Linked DNA regions of Pokkaliibacter sp. MBI-7. The protein of the gene in region 1 binds, or shares a complex with, the protein of each later gene. Links are inferred from orthologs where the notes say so. Each region holds a gene or a part of one and is shown in the gene's direction. Other genes may lie near its edges. The genes, in order: QCD60_RS16080 and hfq.

What was found.
Region 2: the proteins of QCD60_RS16080 (region 1) and hfq are in contact, whole or in part, in a crystal structure (PDB 3VU3), measured with the Escherichia coli proteins. The link is inferred for Pokkaliibacter sp. MBI-7 from one-to-one orthologs.

The regions. Positions count from the first base shown.
Region 1 is NZ_JARVTG010000001.1:3,625,842-3,634,540, forward strand. The notes cover bases 3,269-6,200. They hold QCD60_RS16080 (catalase), read left to right. Parts: upstream 3,269-3,982; coding sequence 3,983-5,419; downstream 5,420-6,200. Other genes in these bases: ycaC (isochorismate family cysteine hydrolase YcaC), read left to right, coding at 3,281-3,904; QCD60_RS16085 (glycosyl hydrolase family 28 protein), read left to right, coding at 5,701-6,200. Outside these bases: QCD60_RS16060 (amidohydrolase), read left to right, coding at 1-134; QCD60_RS16065 (OprD family outer membrane porin), read left to right, coding at 257-1,579; QCD60_RS16070 (MFS transporter), read left to right, coding at 1,582-3,192; more of QCD60_RS16085, read left to right, coding at 6,201-7,059; QCD60_RS16090 (EAL domain-containing protein), read left to right, coding at 7,273-8,699.
Region 2 is NZ_JARVTG010000001.1:1,438,346-1,444,200, reverse strand. What follows is about bases 1-2,846. They hold hfq (RNA chaperone Hfq), read left to right. Parts: upstream 1-1,226; coding sequence 1,227-1,466; downstream 1,467-2,846. Other genes in these bases: hflX (ribosome rescue GTPase HflX), read left to right, coding at 1,480-2,826; miaA (tRNA (adenosine(37)-N6)-dimethylallyltransferase MiaA), read left to right, coding at 177-1,124; mutL (DNA mismatch repair endonuclease MutL), read left to right, coding at 1-87. In the rest of the region: FtsH protease activity modulator HflK, read left to right, coding at 2,926-4,128; protease modulator HflC, read left to right, coding at 4,128-5,021; QCD60_RS06555 (DUF2065 domain-containing protein), read left to right, coding at 5,210-5,407; QCD60_RS06550 (ATP phosphoribosyltransferase regulatory subunit), read left to right, coding at 5,432-5,855. UniProt on the Escherichia coli protein: RNA chaperone that binds small regulatory RNA (sRNAs) and mRNAs to facilitate mRNA translational regulation in response to envelope stress, environmental stress and changes in metabolite concentrations.

The DNA.
Region 1 (8,699 bases):
AGCAGGTGCACCAGTGCTCAGGCCCCTGTGCGGTGCATGCCCACAGTCATGATCGGGTACGCACGGCCAATGTGCCGGTCAGTGATTTTCAGGGCTTCTGGGGCGCCTTTGGCTGTTCCTGTTTCGCCTTCTGAAGACCGCTCAGTCCTGACTGAATCACACAGTGCTTTTGCGTGTCGCTGATGGGCAGTGGTGCAGGTATCCCCGGCATCATGCTCATCGCGACAGCGTCCCCGGCTGTGCAGGAGTTGCCCCTATGGTTGCCGTTTTTCCCTCCGTGCCTGCTGTCCGGTACGGGCTCTGTGCTGCGTTGCTGCTGTCGCTGTTGCCCTCTGCCGGGGCCGTCGCGGCAACAGCCGATCAGCCACTGCTGAACTGGTCTGTGCTCAATCGCAATTACCTGATCAGCAGCGCGTATCGTGGCGCTGATCAGGGGCGTCCTTATCGGCGGGAATGGGCACACGGTCTGCTGGCGGATGTGCAGTCAGGCTATACCCCCGGGGTACTGGGGCTGGGGGCGGATGTGCACGGCTTTGCCGGTTACAGGCTGGACAGCCAGCGCGGCCACGCGGGGACCGGGCTGCTGGCGGCCGACAGCGACGGCGGCAGTGTGGATAGTTACGGCAGCAGTGGCGGGGCGGTGAAGCTGCGAATGCGGCAAACGGTGGTGAAATACGGCGAGATGAGCGTCGCGACGCCGGTGTTTGCGACCGCCGACAAGCGCCTGCAACCTGAGTATGCCACCGGCTTCTGGCTGCAAAGCGATGATCTGCCGCGGCTTAGTCTGCAGGCAGGGCATTTTACGGCTTTCAAGAATCAGGATGCTTCGACCGCGCACGGCGAGTTCAGCGGTTATGGGGCGACTACCGCGGGCAGTGCCATCAGTCTGGCGGGCGCCCGCTGGAAGATCAGCGATACCCTGCGCACGGCAGTGTTTGTGTCGCAGCTGGATGACACCTGGCGCCAGAGTTATCTCAATCTCAACTGGCAGCAGCAGGGGCTCAGCCTCGATGGCAACCTTTATCGCAGTCGTGATCAGGGGCGGCGTCGTGCTGGCGCCATCGATACCCTGGCCTACAGCGTGGCGGCCCGTTATCAGCGGGCAGCGCACGGGATCATGCTGGCCTATCAGAAAATCAATGGCGATACGCCGTTCGACTTTGTCGGTGGTGACTCCATCGCACTGGCTAACTCCATCAAATATGCCGACTTCAACGGCGCCCATGAACGTTCACTACAGGCCCGTTATGACTTCGACTTCGCTGCGCTGGGCATCCCCGGCCTGAGTCTGATGGCACGCTACGTCAAAGGCTGGGGCATCGATGGCACCCATGCCGAGGCAGGCGGTGCCTATAACCCGTTCGACAGTACCAGCGGCGACTATCAGCCTCAGCAGGGGCAGGGCGGCAAACACTGGGAGCGTGATCTGCAGGTGCGCTATCAGGTGCCTGCCGGTCCCTTTAAGGATCTGTCGCTGTCACTGGCGGAGGTAGGCCATCGCGGCAACGCCGCCCAGGGTGGCGCCAACATCGAACGTCTGTATCTGTTGCTGCAATACCCGTTACAAGGAAGCCTCTGATCATGGCCACGGTTGTTCACTCCCCCTGGAGCCCGCTGCGTCACACGCCCTTTCGCTGGCTGTGGCTGGCCAGTATCGCCTCCAACATCGGCACCTGGATGCATGAGGTCGGCGCAGGCTGGCTGATGACGTCGCTGTCGACGAACCCGCTGCATGTGGCGCTGGTGCAGGTGGCCGGCTCGCTGCCCATGTTCTTTCTGGCCCTGCCGGCGGGGGCGCTGGCCGATATCGTCGATAAGCGGCGCTACCTGTTAGCGGTGCAGTGCTGGATGGCGCTGGTGGCGATGGCGCTGGCGGCGCTGACGCTGCTGGGGCTGGTCAATGTACCGCTGCTACTGCTGCTGACCCTCGGTATGGGCGTCGGCACCGCACTGATGATGCCGGCCTGGTCGGCACTGACTCCGGAGCTGGTGGATAAGGCCGATCTGCCGGCCGCCATCGCGCTGTCCAGTGTCGGCGTCAATCTGGCGCGAGCCGTGGGGCCGGCCATGGCCGGTGTGCTGGTCAGCCTGAGTGGCCCGTGGCTGACCTTCGCCCTGAATGGCGCGTCGTTTCTGGCGGTCATCAGTGTGCTGTGGTCATGGCGGCGTCAGCGGGCGGCGCTGGTATTACCGGCTGAGCGGTTGCTCGGGGCGATTCGTGCGGGCTGGCGCTACAGCTGTTCGTCACGTCCGTTACAGGCCGTACTGGTACGGGCGCTGGCGTTCTTCTTTGGCGCCAGCGGGGCGATGTCGATGCTGCCGCTGATCGTCAGGCAGGAGCTGCACGGTACTGCCGCTGACTTCGGCATCCTGCTTGGCAGTGTCGGTGTGGGTGCGGTGGCTGGCGCCATGCTGCTGCCTGCCATTCGTCGTCACCTGCATAACGACCGGCTGGTGGTGCTGGCCTCGGTGCTGTACGCACTGGTGATCTTTGCCCTGGCCTTTGTCCGCGAGTTGCTGTTGCTGATCCCGGTCATGCTGGTCAGCGGTGCGGCCTGGATTGCCGTACTGTCGAGCCTGCAGGTGGCGGCACAAACCTCGGTACCCAGCTGGGTTAAGGCGCGGGCACTGGCGGTCTACATTCTGGTGTTCTTCGGCAGTCTGGCCGGCGGCAGCATGCTTTGGGGCAGTATCGCCAGCCACAGTTCCATCACGTATGCCCTGTGCATCGCCGCCACGGCTTTGCTGCTTGGCCTGTGCCTGACGCCACTGTTCTCGCTGCCGGGTAAGGACGCGGATGATCTGGCCCCGTCACTGCACTGGCCGGCCCCGGTCGCGCTGGACAGTGCCGACCATGACCGTGGCCCGGTGATGATCAGCGTCGAGTACCGCATTGCCGAGGCCGACTGGGCCGTCTTTCAGCAAGCAATGGCAGAAGTGCGGCGGATGCGTCAGCGCAACGGTGCCTTTTCCTGGGGGCTGGTGCAGGACAGCGAGGATGCGCAGTGCTGGCAGGAGTTTTTCTTCGATGAGTCGTGGCTTGAGCATCTGCGTCACCACGGCCGCGTGACGCGGGCCGAACAACGGATTGAGGCCCATGCCCGGCGGCTACAGATGGCTGGCACGCCGGTGCGAATCCGTCATCTGCTGGCGCCCGCCGTCCTTAAAAGTTCGCCCTCGTCAGCCGGATGAGGGGATGACCGATCGTGGCAGGTGTGCCACAGACGGTGCGGTACTGACGCGTGGATTTGCGTCAGCCATTTCATGATCAGGAGTCAATGTGATGCAACCTTACAACCGCCTCAATAAAGACGATGCCGTCGTCCTGCTGGTAGACCACCAGACCGGTCTGATTTCACTGGTGCAGGACTTCACCCCCAACGAGTTCAAGAACAACGTGCTGGCGCTGGCTGATCTGGCCAGGTTCTTCCAGCTGCCGACCATTCTTACCACCAGTTTCGAGCAGGGCCCCAACGGGCCGCTGGTGCCTGAGCTGAAGGAAATGTTCCCCAGTGCGCCCTACATCGCCCGCCCCGGCCAGATCAATGCCTGGGATAACGCGGATTTTGTCGCCGCGGTGAAGGCCACCGGTCGCAAGCAGCTGATCATCGCCGGTGTGGTCACCGATGTCTGTGTGGCGTTCCCTACCCTGTCGGCGCTGGCAGAAGGCTTTGATGTGTTTGTGGTGACCGATGCCTCCGGCACCTTCGACAAAACCGTGCAGCAGGCGGCCTGGGCACGCATGAGTGCCGCCGGTGCGCAGATGATGAACTGGTTTGCCGTGGCCTGTGAGCTGCACCGTGACTGGCGCAATGACATTGAGGGGCTCGGGCATCTGCTGTCTGAGCGGATTCCTAATTACCGCAATCTGATGAACAGCTACGCAGCGCTGACCGCCCGCTAACGGGCCCGCCTGTCGCCGTCAGCCCGGTGGGGCTGATGGCTTCACCGTATTATCAATCCCCAGACGGAGACACTGCCGATGAGCAAGATGACCCATGCTAATGGTGCGCCGGTCACCGATAACCTCAATATTCAGACGGCGGGCCCGCGTGGCCCTGCGCTGTTGCAGGACATCTGGCTGCTGGAAAAGCTGGCGCACTTCGACCGTGAAGTCATCCCTGAGCGGCGCATGCACGCCAAGGGGGCTGGTGCCTATGGCCGCTTTACCGTCACCGCCGATATCAGCCGTTACAGCAAAGCCGCTGTGTTTGCCGGAGTGGGTAAGGAGACGCCGGTGTTTGTGCGTTTCTCCACGGTGGCTGGTGAGCGAGGCGCGGCCGATGCCGAGCGCGATATTCGCGGCTTTGCCGTCAAGTTCTATAGTGAAGAAGGCAACTGGGACGTGGTGGGCAATAACACGCCGGTGTTCTTCTTCCGTGACCCGATGCGCTTCCCTGATCTTAATCACGCGGTCAAACGTGACCCCCGTACCGGCCTGCGCAGTGCTACATCGAACTGGGATTTCTGGACGCTGCTGCCGGAAGCCCTGCACCAGATCACCATCGTCATGAGTGACCGTGGTATCCCCAGCAGTTATCGCCATATGCATGGTTTTGGCAGCCACACTTTCAGCATGATCAACGCTGCCAATGAACGGGTGTGGGTGAAGTTTCATTTTGTCTGCCAGCAGGGCATTGCCGGTCTTAGTGATGCCGCAGCCGAAGCCGTCATCGGTAAGGACCGTGAAAGCCATCTGCGAGACCTGTACGACAGCATTGAGCGCAAGGACTTCCCGCGCTGGACCCTGTGCATTCAGGTGATGAGTGAGGAGCAGGCTGCCAGTCATCCGCACAATCCTTTTGATCTGACCAAGGTCTGGCCACATGCCGACTATCCGCTGATGGAGGTTGGTGTACTGGAGCTGAACCGCAACCCGGATAACCACTTCGCTGAAGTGGAGCAGGCGGCGTTTTCCCCCGCCAATGTGGTGCCGGGGATTGGCTTCTCACCTGACAAGATGCTGCAGGCGCGGCTGTTTTCCTATGGGGATGCGCAGCGTTACCGGCTGGGAGTCAACTTCAACAGCATTCCGGTCAACGCGCCCAAATGTCCGTTCCACAGTTATCACCGTGACGGTGCCATGCGTACCGACGGCAACAGCGGCTCGACCCTGGCCTATTACCCCAACAGCTTTGGTGAGTGGCAGGATAATCCGCAACATGCCGAGCCGCCGTTAGCGCTGCACGGTGATGCGCGGGCCTGGGATCACCGGGTGGATGACGACCACTATGAGCAGCCGGGCCAGCTGTTCCGCCTGATGACACCTGCCCAGCAGCAGGTGCTGTTTGATAACACTGCGCGGGCCATGGGCGATGCGCCACTGGCCATCAAACAGCGGCATATCGACAACTGCAGCAAGGCCGACCCTGCATACGGCGCCGGTGTTGCTACTGCGCTTGAGCGCCTGTCCAGCTGACACTGACAACATGATCCCCGTCGACCACCTGCGGCGTTGTCGGGTGTCGACTTTTCTGGCCAGACCTCCGATACCCGGGGTCTGGCTTTTTTTTTTGTGCTGAATTATTTTCTGGTTTGTTAGTTTTAAAAAATAGAAATGCTGTTTTATAAAACGCTTTCCCCTGCCTCGGCCTTTCATTAGAGTGATGCTGGTCGCATAAGCGACTCGCTTCCATGGTGTTGCTGCACAACTCGAACATGCCGCGTTGTATCACCAATAAACTTAATAAAGGCGCAACCATGACTTCAGTTCGTAAATTCGCTTATCCGTTAAGCCGCCTCAGCCTCTGCTGTGTATTGCTGGCTCCCTTTTCTGCCTGGGCGGCCACCACAGGCTGTGACCCCACCCAGTTCGGTGCCCGCGGCGATGGCCAGACCGTCAATACACAAGCACTGCAACAGGCCATTGATCAGTGCAGCCAGCAGGGTGGTGGGACCGTTGAGCTGGGCGAGGGGGTGTGGCTGAGTGGCCCGCTGCAGCTCAAAAATGATGTCACCCTGCATCTGGCCGATGGCAGTGTGCTGCAGGCGACCAACGTCAACAAAGACTTTGTCGCGGCCTTTATCGGCGCTCCGGCGCAGGCCGGAGAGGCGTTTATTCTGGCTAATGGCGTCAGCAATGTGGCCATTACAGGTTCAGGGACGGTGGATGGCAAAGGCGCTCAGGACTGGTGGCCGGAAGCCATGATGGTGCGCAAGCGCGTGCGGGGTGGAGACACTGACTACTTCAAGCAGCGCTTCCCCGGTGTGCCTCTGGCCAACGGGATGCCCAGACCCTGGCTGGTTGAGTTCAACGACACCCATAACGCCCGGATCGGCGGGATACTGGCGACCAATTCACCGATGTGGAATATCGTCATCCGCAACAGTGAGCAGATTGAGCTGAACGGCACCCGGGTGATCAACCCCGAAGACTCGCCCAACAGCGATGGCGTCGACATCGTTTCGTCACGTCATGTCACCCTGACGCATCTGGATATTGATACCGGTGATGACAATGTGGCGATCAAGTCAGGGTTGCCCGGTTTGAAAACCACGACGCAACCCAGTCAGGATATTGTTGTAACCCGTTCCATCATGCGCCGTGGCCACGGTATTTCCATCGGCAGTGAAACCGCCAATGGCATCCGTAATATCACCGTGTCTCATGTGCGTTTTTATGGCACGGAGAATGGCGTCAGGGTGAAGTCTGCCCGTGACCGTGGCGCCGATATCGGCCCTATCACCGCCAGCCATCTGCAGATGGAAAACGTTATTACACCGATCCTGATCACCGAAAGCTACAGCGGCCAGTCAGGCATAGGTGACGGTAAGATCAGCGCCCTCGACAGCGCGCCGGTCACTGCCACCACGCCCTATATTCATGATGTGACCGTGGAATACCTGACGGCCACCGGCGCAAAAAATGCCGGTTTCCTCAGTGGCTTGCCCGAAGCACCGCTGAAACAGATCACCCTGCATCAGGTCAGTATTGATGCCAGCGAGCAGGGGCTGCTGACTCGCTATGTCGAGGCGGCGATTCGCAGCAGCAAAATCAGTAATCAGGCCGGGGAAGGGGTGGTCAGCGGCCCCGAGGCTAGCCTGACGATGGCCAACTAGGTCGCGGTTGCTGCCCGCAGATGCATGCGGGTGGTTGTGGCACAGGGCCGCCGGGAACCTGGACGGCGGCACTGTGATGCCGGTGACAGAGAAATTCTGTGGCGGATGAGCGCAGTGTCACCATTCTGATCTATTCTTCTCCTATCTTGAGATCCCCATGCTGCACTGCCGTTGCGCGGTGGTGCGTCGTTGTCATGTTGCCGGAGAGTCTGTGTGAAACCCAACATCCTCACCACCTGGGTCATTGCACCGCTGTTGTTTGCTGTTTTCTTCGTCGTTTTCATTCTTATCGCGGTGTTCGATGTGCAGCGTGACGCGGAGAACACCGCGGAGCAGATGATGCATCAGACCGGGGAATACCTGCAGTCGACCATGATGGTGTTACAGAAGCTCAATACCATCGCTGATGCGCCCTGTAGTGACAGCTTTATTGAGCGGCTGCGGGTGGAGGTGTTCAAGAGTGACAGCGTACGCGATATCGCCTATGTCGATGGCAACAAGGTGCTGTGCTCGGCAGGATCGGGCTTCCTAAAATCCGGCGGGCTGCTCGACAAGGAAGATCTGCAAGGTGCTATGGAGCGCAAGTTCTGGTTTAACCTGCAGCTGATGCAGGCTGGCGTGCGGGTCAGCGTGACTGCGCAGCAGCTGGGCAACTACGTCATCGTCGAATACCCCGGCCACTTCCAGAGCACGATCGCGTCCAGTGCCTATGATTCCGCTGTGGTCGCGGTCTTCCCTGACAGCAGCTACTACTTCGCCTACGGCAATAAAGACATCACCCGCATACTGCAGCGCCCCTTTGTGCTGGGGGGCGGAGTGGCTTGCAGTGATGACCCGCGCACCTACTGCGTCGCGGTGGAGATGCATGATGCCGAGATGCTGACGGCCGCATTGCCGCTGCTGACACTGGGGCTGGTGCTCAGCTTCCTGCTGGCCCTGCTCGGTAAATCACTGGCGGATCAGATGCTGGCCAAGCGCTATTCGCTGCAGGGCAGGGTCAAGCGGGCACTGGAGAAAGAGCCGCAGAACTTCTATTGCGTGTTCCAGCCGATTGTTGAGCTGAGCAGCGGCAAGACCATGGGCTGCGAGGTGCTGGCGCGCTTTCAGGATGATATCGGCGGGCTGTCGCCCATCGACTTTATCCCGGTGGTGCAGCAGATGCGCCAGACCTGGAAATTTACCGAGCTGATCATGGCCCGTGCGGTGGAGGAACTGAACCGTTGCGATTTTCAGGGGAGGGCCTTCTATGCATCCTTCAACGTCTTCCCTGAGGATCTGAGCAAAGACCGGGCAGAAATTATCAGCACCTCCAAACCGCTGGCGGCGGCACTGAATTCCTCCTTTGATGTGGTGATCGAAATTCTCGAAACCTCTATCGACTACGGTTCGGGCATGCATGAGAGTCTCGAATTTCTGCGCAAGATGGGCGTGCGGATCGCCATTGATGACTTCGGCACCGGCCATTCCAACCTCAATATGCTGATCAACTTCGAGGCCGATCTGCTCAAGATTGACCGCTCCTTTGTTGATGGCTCGGAAGATCCTGAATCGGTGCGCGCCAAGATTCTGCCGATCATGGTAGAAATCGCTGATACCGCAGGCCTGAAAAAGATCGCCGAGGGCATCGAGACGCAGGAGCA
Region 2 (5,855 bases), 2.2 Mb from region 1 along the record:
CGCAGTGGGCAGTGCAATCACGGTCGTCCTACATGGTCACAACTGACCCTGAAGGATCTTGATCGTTTATTTATGCGTGGCCAGTAAAAGAGTGATCGCGTGCTCTGGCTTTTGAATTGATGAGGGGGATTGCAGTACCATTCTCCACTTTTCGCGTTAACTGATCTCAGGTGTGCATGACCTCCTTGTCTTCTGTTCTTCCACCAGCCATTTTACTGATGGGGCCAACTGCTGCAGGCAAAACGGCCCTGGCTTTTGAGCTGGCTGAGCGCTTTCCTTGCGACATTATTAGTGTCGATTCGGCACTGATCTATCGTGGTATGGATATTGGTACAGCCAAGCCAAGTGCGGCTGAACTGGCCCGTTACCCCCATCAGCTTATCGATATTCGTGATCCCAGTGAGGCGTATTCAGCCGCCGACTTCCGTCAGGATGCACTGGCGCTAATGGCTGCCAGTGTGGCCAGAGGGCGTATTCCGCTGCTAGTGGGCGGCACGATGATGTACTACAACATCCTGCTTCAGGGCATGGCTAATCTACCTTCAGCAGACCCGGTTTTTCGGCAGCAGATGGAAAATGAAGCCCTGGAACACGGGTGGGTGAAGTTGCATCAGCGATTGCAAGAAGTTGATCCTGAGTCGGCAGCACGCATACGTCCCAGTGATCCTCAACGTCTGCAACGTGCCCTGGAAGTGTACTTTTTGACTGGCAAATCGCTAAGTCAACATTGGCAGGAGCAAGAGCAGCAGGTTCTACCGTACCGCACGGTTGAGATAGCCTGGAGTCCTGCTGATCGCAGTGTGTTGCACCAGCGAATTGCGTTACGTTTTGAGCAGATGCTTAGCGCAGGTTTTCTCGCTGAAGTGGAGTCCTTGAAACAACGTACAGACCTGCACGCAGCGTTGCCATCCATACGCTGTGTGGGCTATCGGCAAGCCTGGTGTTACCTCGATGGCGAAGACGACTATTCAGTTTTTGTGCAAAAAGGAATTGCTGCAACGCGACAATTGGCGAAGCGTCAGCTAACATGGTTACGAGGATTTGAACATGTACACTGGATTGACTCCACCTCCTCGCAGGCACTGGATAGTGCCTTGAAATTGCTGGAGTCTGGTCTCAGTTAAGTGTATAAGTAGGCAATCCAGCTTCAGGCGCGCAGGAAATCGCGTCTATTCTTTATCATGGTCGGCGTCTCGGCCAACCTCCAATTGCTAAGGAGCATCAGAATGTCAAAAGGGCAATCTTTACAAGACCCTTTCCTCAATGTACTGCGCAAAGAGCGCGTGCCTGTGTCTATTTTCCTGGTTAATGGCATCAAACTGCAGGGGCAGATCGAGTCTTTCGATCAGTTCGTTATCCTGCTGAAAAATACTGTCAGTCAGATGGTATATAAACATGCTATTTCCACTGTTGTGCCGGCTCGCCCGGTGAAACTGCCGGGGGTGGATGAAGTCCCAGCCGGTTGATGTGAGGTGATGATTGTTCTTTGAACGTCCTGATACAGGTGAACGTGCCGTTCTCGTTCACCTGGATATGTATGATGATGCAGAACGGGAAGATCCTGCCGAATTTCAAGAGCTTGTTGTATCTGCTGGTGCCGTTCCTGTGGCACTGGTGACAGGTTCAAGAAGCACTCCCAACCCCAAATTTTATGCTGGCTCAGGCAAAGTCGACGAGATTCGCGACACGGTTCGTGCTCTTGAGGCAGAAGTGGTGCTGTTCAATCATGCACTTAGCCCGGCTCAGGAGCGTAATCTTGAGCATGCGTTACAGTGTCGTGTACTGGATCGCACGGGGTTGATACTCGATATTTTTGCTCAGCGTGCGCGTACTCATGAAGGTAAGCTTCAAGTGGAGCTGGCTCAGCTTGAGCATATGTCTACTCGTTTGGTGCGCGGTTGGACTCACTTGGAACGCCAGAAGGGTGGTATAGGTTTGCGAGGCCCTGGGGAAACTCAGCTGGAAACGGACCGACGCCTTTTGCGTGAGCGAATCAAATACATACATAAGCGTCTGGATAAGGTTCGCAAACAGCGTGATCAGGGGCGGCGTGCGCGATTGCGTGCCGAAATACCCACTGTTTCATTGGTTGGATATACCAACGCTGGCAAGTCTACGCTGTTTAACAGTCTGTCGATGGCTGGCGTGTATGCTGCCGATCAGTTGTTTGCCACGCTGGATCCGACGTTGCGACGTCTGCAGATGCCAGATATTGGTCCCATTATTCTGGCTGATACCGTTGGCTTTATACGTCACTTGCCGCATAAGTTGGTGGATGCCTTTCAGGCTACCCTGCAGGAGACTTCTGAGGCCAGCTTGCTCTTGCATGTGGTTGACGCGGCTAGTGCGGAGCGCGACCGCAATCTTGAGGCCGTCAATCTGGTGTTGCAGGAAATTGACGCTGCCGATATTCCAACACTGATGGTCTTTAATAAGATTGATCTGATGGAGCGGGTAGAGCCTCATATAGACCGGAACAGTAAAGGCCGACCCATCGCTGTCTGGCTTTCAGCGCAACGCGGTGAGGGTCTGGAGTTGCTGCAACAGGCAGTGGCGGAATGTCTCGGCGATGATTTGTTTGCGGAGACGTTGACGCTTAAGCCAGCTGAAGGAGCCATGCGTGCTGCACTTTATGCTCAGGGTTGCGTGCTTGACGAGTTCTGGGATGAGAGTGGGAATAACCTTTTGCAAGTGCGTTTGCCCTTAAGCGACTTCCTGCAAATGCTCAGGCGGTGTGATATAGAGCCAGAGCGCTTTGGTTTGCGGAAGCAACACAAGGAAACTTGCGAGGACTTCGAGGCCTCCTTAGACTTCGTTGTTCCTTAGTTCTTGCAAAATTGTCACTTTGCATAGCGATGACTAAAGTGATGATTTAGTGCATGGATAGATTTTCGAACAAATCAAAAAGGTAATACGGAGAACCCTATGGCTTGGAACGAGCCCGGAGGTAACGGCAACAACCCCCAGGATCCCTGGGGCTCCGGTAATCGCGGCGGTGGTAACAAAGGAGATCAGGGGCCACCTGATCTCGACGAAGTGCTGCGTAAAGTTCAGGATCAGCTGAATCGCATCTTTGGTGGCAAGTCCTCTGGCGGAGGTCAGGGGGGGCGTACCTCCGGTGGCTTCAATAGCGTCTTGCTGCTGGTGTTGATTGTAGTGGTTGCGATCGCCTGGGCTGCCATGGGGTTCTACACCATTGATCAACAGGAACGTGGTGTGGTGCTGCGCTTTGGTAAGTACAGTGAAACTGTCACTCCTGGTCTGCACTGGAATCCTCCGCTGATAGACGATGTACGCAAGGTTAACGTAACGCGCGTGCGTTCACTTGATCATGGTGCGCAAATGCTAACCGAAGACGAGAATATCGTTGAGGTAAACATGTCTGTGCAGTATGTGGTCGCTGATCCCAAAGCCTTCGTGCTGAATGTGCGAGATCCGGAAGCCAGCCTGTCGCAGGCAACGGAGAGCGCTCTGCGCCACGTGGTTGGTAGCTCAGAAATGCATTCCATTTTGACCGAGGGGCGTGAAACCCTGGCAGCGTCTGTGCAGGAGCGTTTGCAGGAGTATGTCAATCGCTACGGTACTGGCTTACAGGTTAGTCGTATCAACATTGAAAACGCGATGGCTCCCAAACAGGTTCAGTCCGCCTTTGACGATGTCATCAAGGCGCGAGAAGATGAGCAGCGAGTCAAGAATGAAGCCGAAACCTATGCCAATGGCGTTGTGCCAGAAGCGCGTGGTGCTGCTCAGCGTGTGCTGGAAGAAGCCAATGCCTATCGTGATGAGGTGGTGGCTCGGGCACAAGGGGATGCAGAGCGCTTTCTGAAGCTGATGAGTGAGTATCACAAAGCTCCAGAGGTCACTCGTGAGCGTTTGTACCTGGATACGGTCGAAAATGTCTATGCCAACAGTACCAAGGTGATTGTTGACGGCAAAGGCTCTAACAACATGATGTATTTGCCGCTGGATAAGTTGACCGAAGCCAGTCAGGATGCCAAAGCTGCCCGTAAGATGGCTGCGCAGTCTTCTTCGCTGAGTAATGGCGACATCCAGCAGTTGACTGATGAAGTATTGAATGAGCTGCGTAAGCGTCAGGCCGTCTCTACCACTACACGGGAGGGACGATAATGTCTAACAAGTCTTTTGCAACCATCATTCTGGTGCTGGTCATTGTTATCGCAGCAATGAAATCGCTCTATGTCATTAATGAAACTGAGCGTGCTGTGGTGTTGCGTTTTGGTGAAGTGGTAAATGCTGACGTGAAACCAGGCTTGCATGCCAAGATTCCGTTTATCGATAACGTGCGTGTCTTTGACAGCCGTGTGCTTACCATGGATTCAACGCCGCAACGCTATCTGACTCTGGAAAAGAAGGCGCTGATTGTTGACTCCTTTGTGAAGTGGAACATTCAGGATGTCGAGAAGTACTACACTGCTACCTCAGGTGATGAGTTTCAGGCAGCCAAAATACTTGCAGCACGGGTAGATACTGGACTGCGTAACCAGTTTGGTTCCAGAACTCTCAACCAGGTGGTTTCAGGTAAGCGTGATGAGGTGATGAGTGAGCTGACTGAAAAGCTTACGCAGGCGACCGAAGCTGAGCTCGGTATCCGGGTTCGTGATATTCGTATCAAGAAAATCGACTTGCCTCCTGAAGTTAGTCAGTCCGTTTATGAGCGTATGCGCACAGAGCGCGAGCGTGAAGCACGTGAGTTGCGCTCACGTGGTAAAGAGTTGGCTGAGGGTATCAAGGCTGATGCTGATCGTCAGCGCACGATAATCAAGGCGAACGCTTATCGTGATTCTGAGCGTATTCGAGGTGAAGGAGACGCGCAGGCGGCTTCTATCTACTCAAGAGCGTATCAGCAGGATCCACAGTTCTATTCTTTCTACCGCAGCCTGACTGCGTACAAGAACTCGCTGGGTAAAGAAGGTGATCTGATGGTTATTCAGCCTGACAGTGATTTCTTCCGTTTCCTCAACGATCCTAGCGGTGCGAAGTCATCTTCAGGTGAAAAATAGAGCAATTAGCAGTTGGAGTTATTCCCGCTGCTCCAATTCGTGATAGTATTGATCACCGGGCTTTTTTAAGCCCGGTTTTTTTTGCGTGCGCGTTATGGAATGGCTCGGAGCTCTTCCTGTAACGCCTGCAGGTTCAGCAATACGCTGAGCCCGTATCTCGAACACCACCGAGCACTGCCAGAAAAGCCATGAACAACGACTTTTGGCAGACACTGGCCCTGGCCTTCTGTCTGTTGTTGGTATTGGAAGGCATTCTTCCGTTTCTTAACCCGCGAGGCTGGAAGCAGATGATGACTCAGTTAACTAACATGAGTGATCTTTCGCTACGCCTGTGGGGGCTGGGAAGTATGCTGGCAGGTGTATGCCTGCTTTACTTGATTCACTAGAGCCCAAGGCTTGCGGAGACCGTGATGACACTTGCCGATCGTTGGCTGTTGCCAGATGGCGTGAAAGAAGTGCTGCCGCCCGAGGCTGAACGCATTGAAAGTGTTCGCCGCCAATTGCTGGACCTTTACCGTGGCTGGGGCTATGACCTGGTCATGACCCCACTCATCGAATATCTTGAGTCGTTGCTGACCGGCACAGGGCATGATCTGGAGTTGTTAACTTTCAAGGTGACGGACCAGCTGACGGGTCGCATGATGGGAGTGCGGGCAGATATTACCCCTCAGGTGGCGCGTATTGATGCCCACTGCCTGCATAACACTGGCGTCGTGCGCTTATGTTATGCCAGCCCTGTTCTGCATACCCGTCCAGCGTATCTGCAAGCTTCCCGTAATCCTCTGCAGCTTGGGGCGGAGCTATATGGTCACGACGGTGCTGCTTCGGATGTTG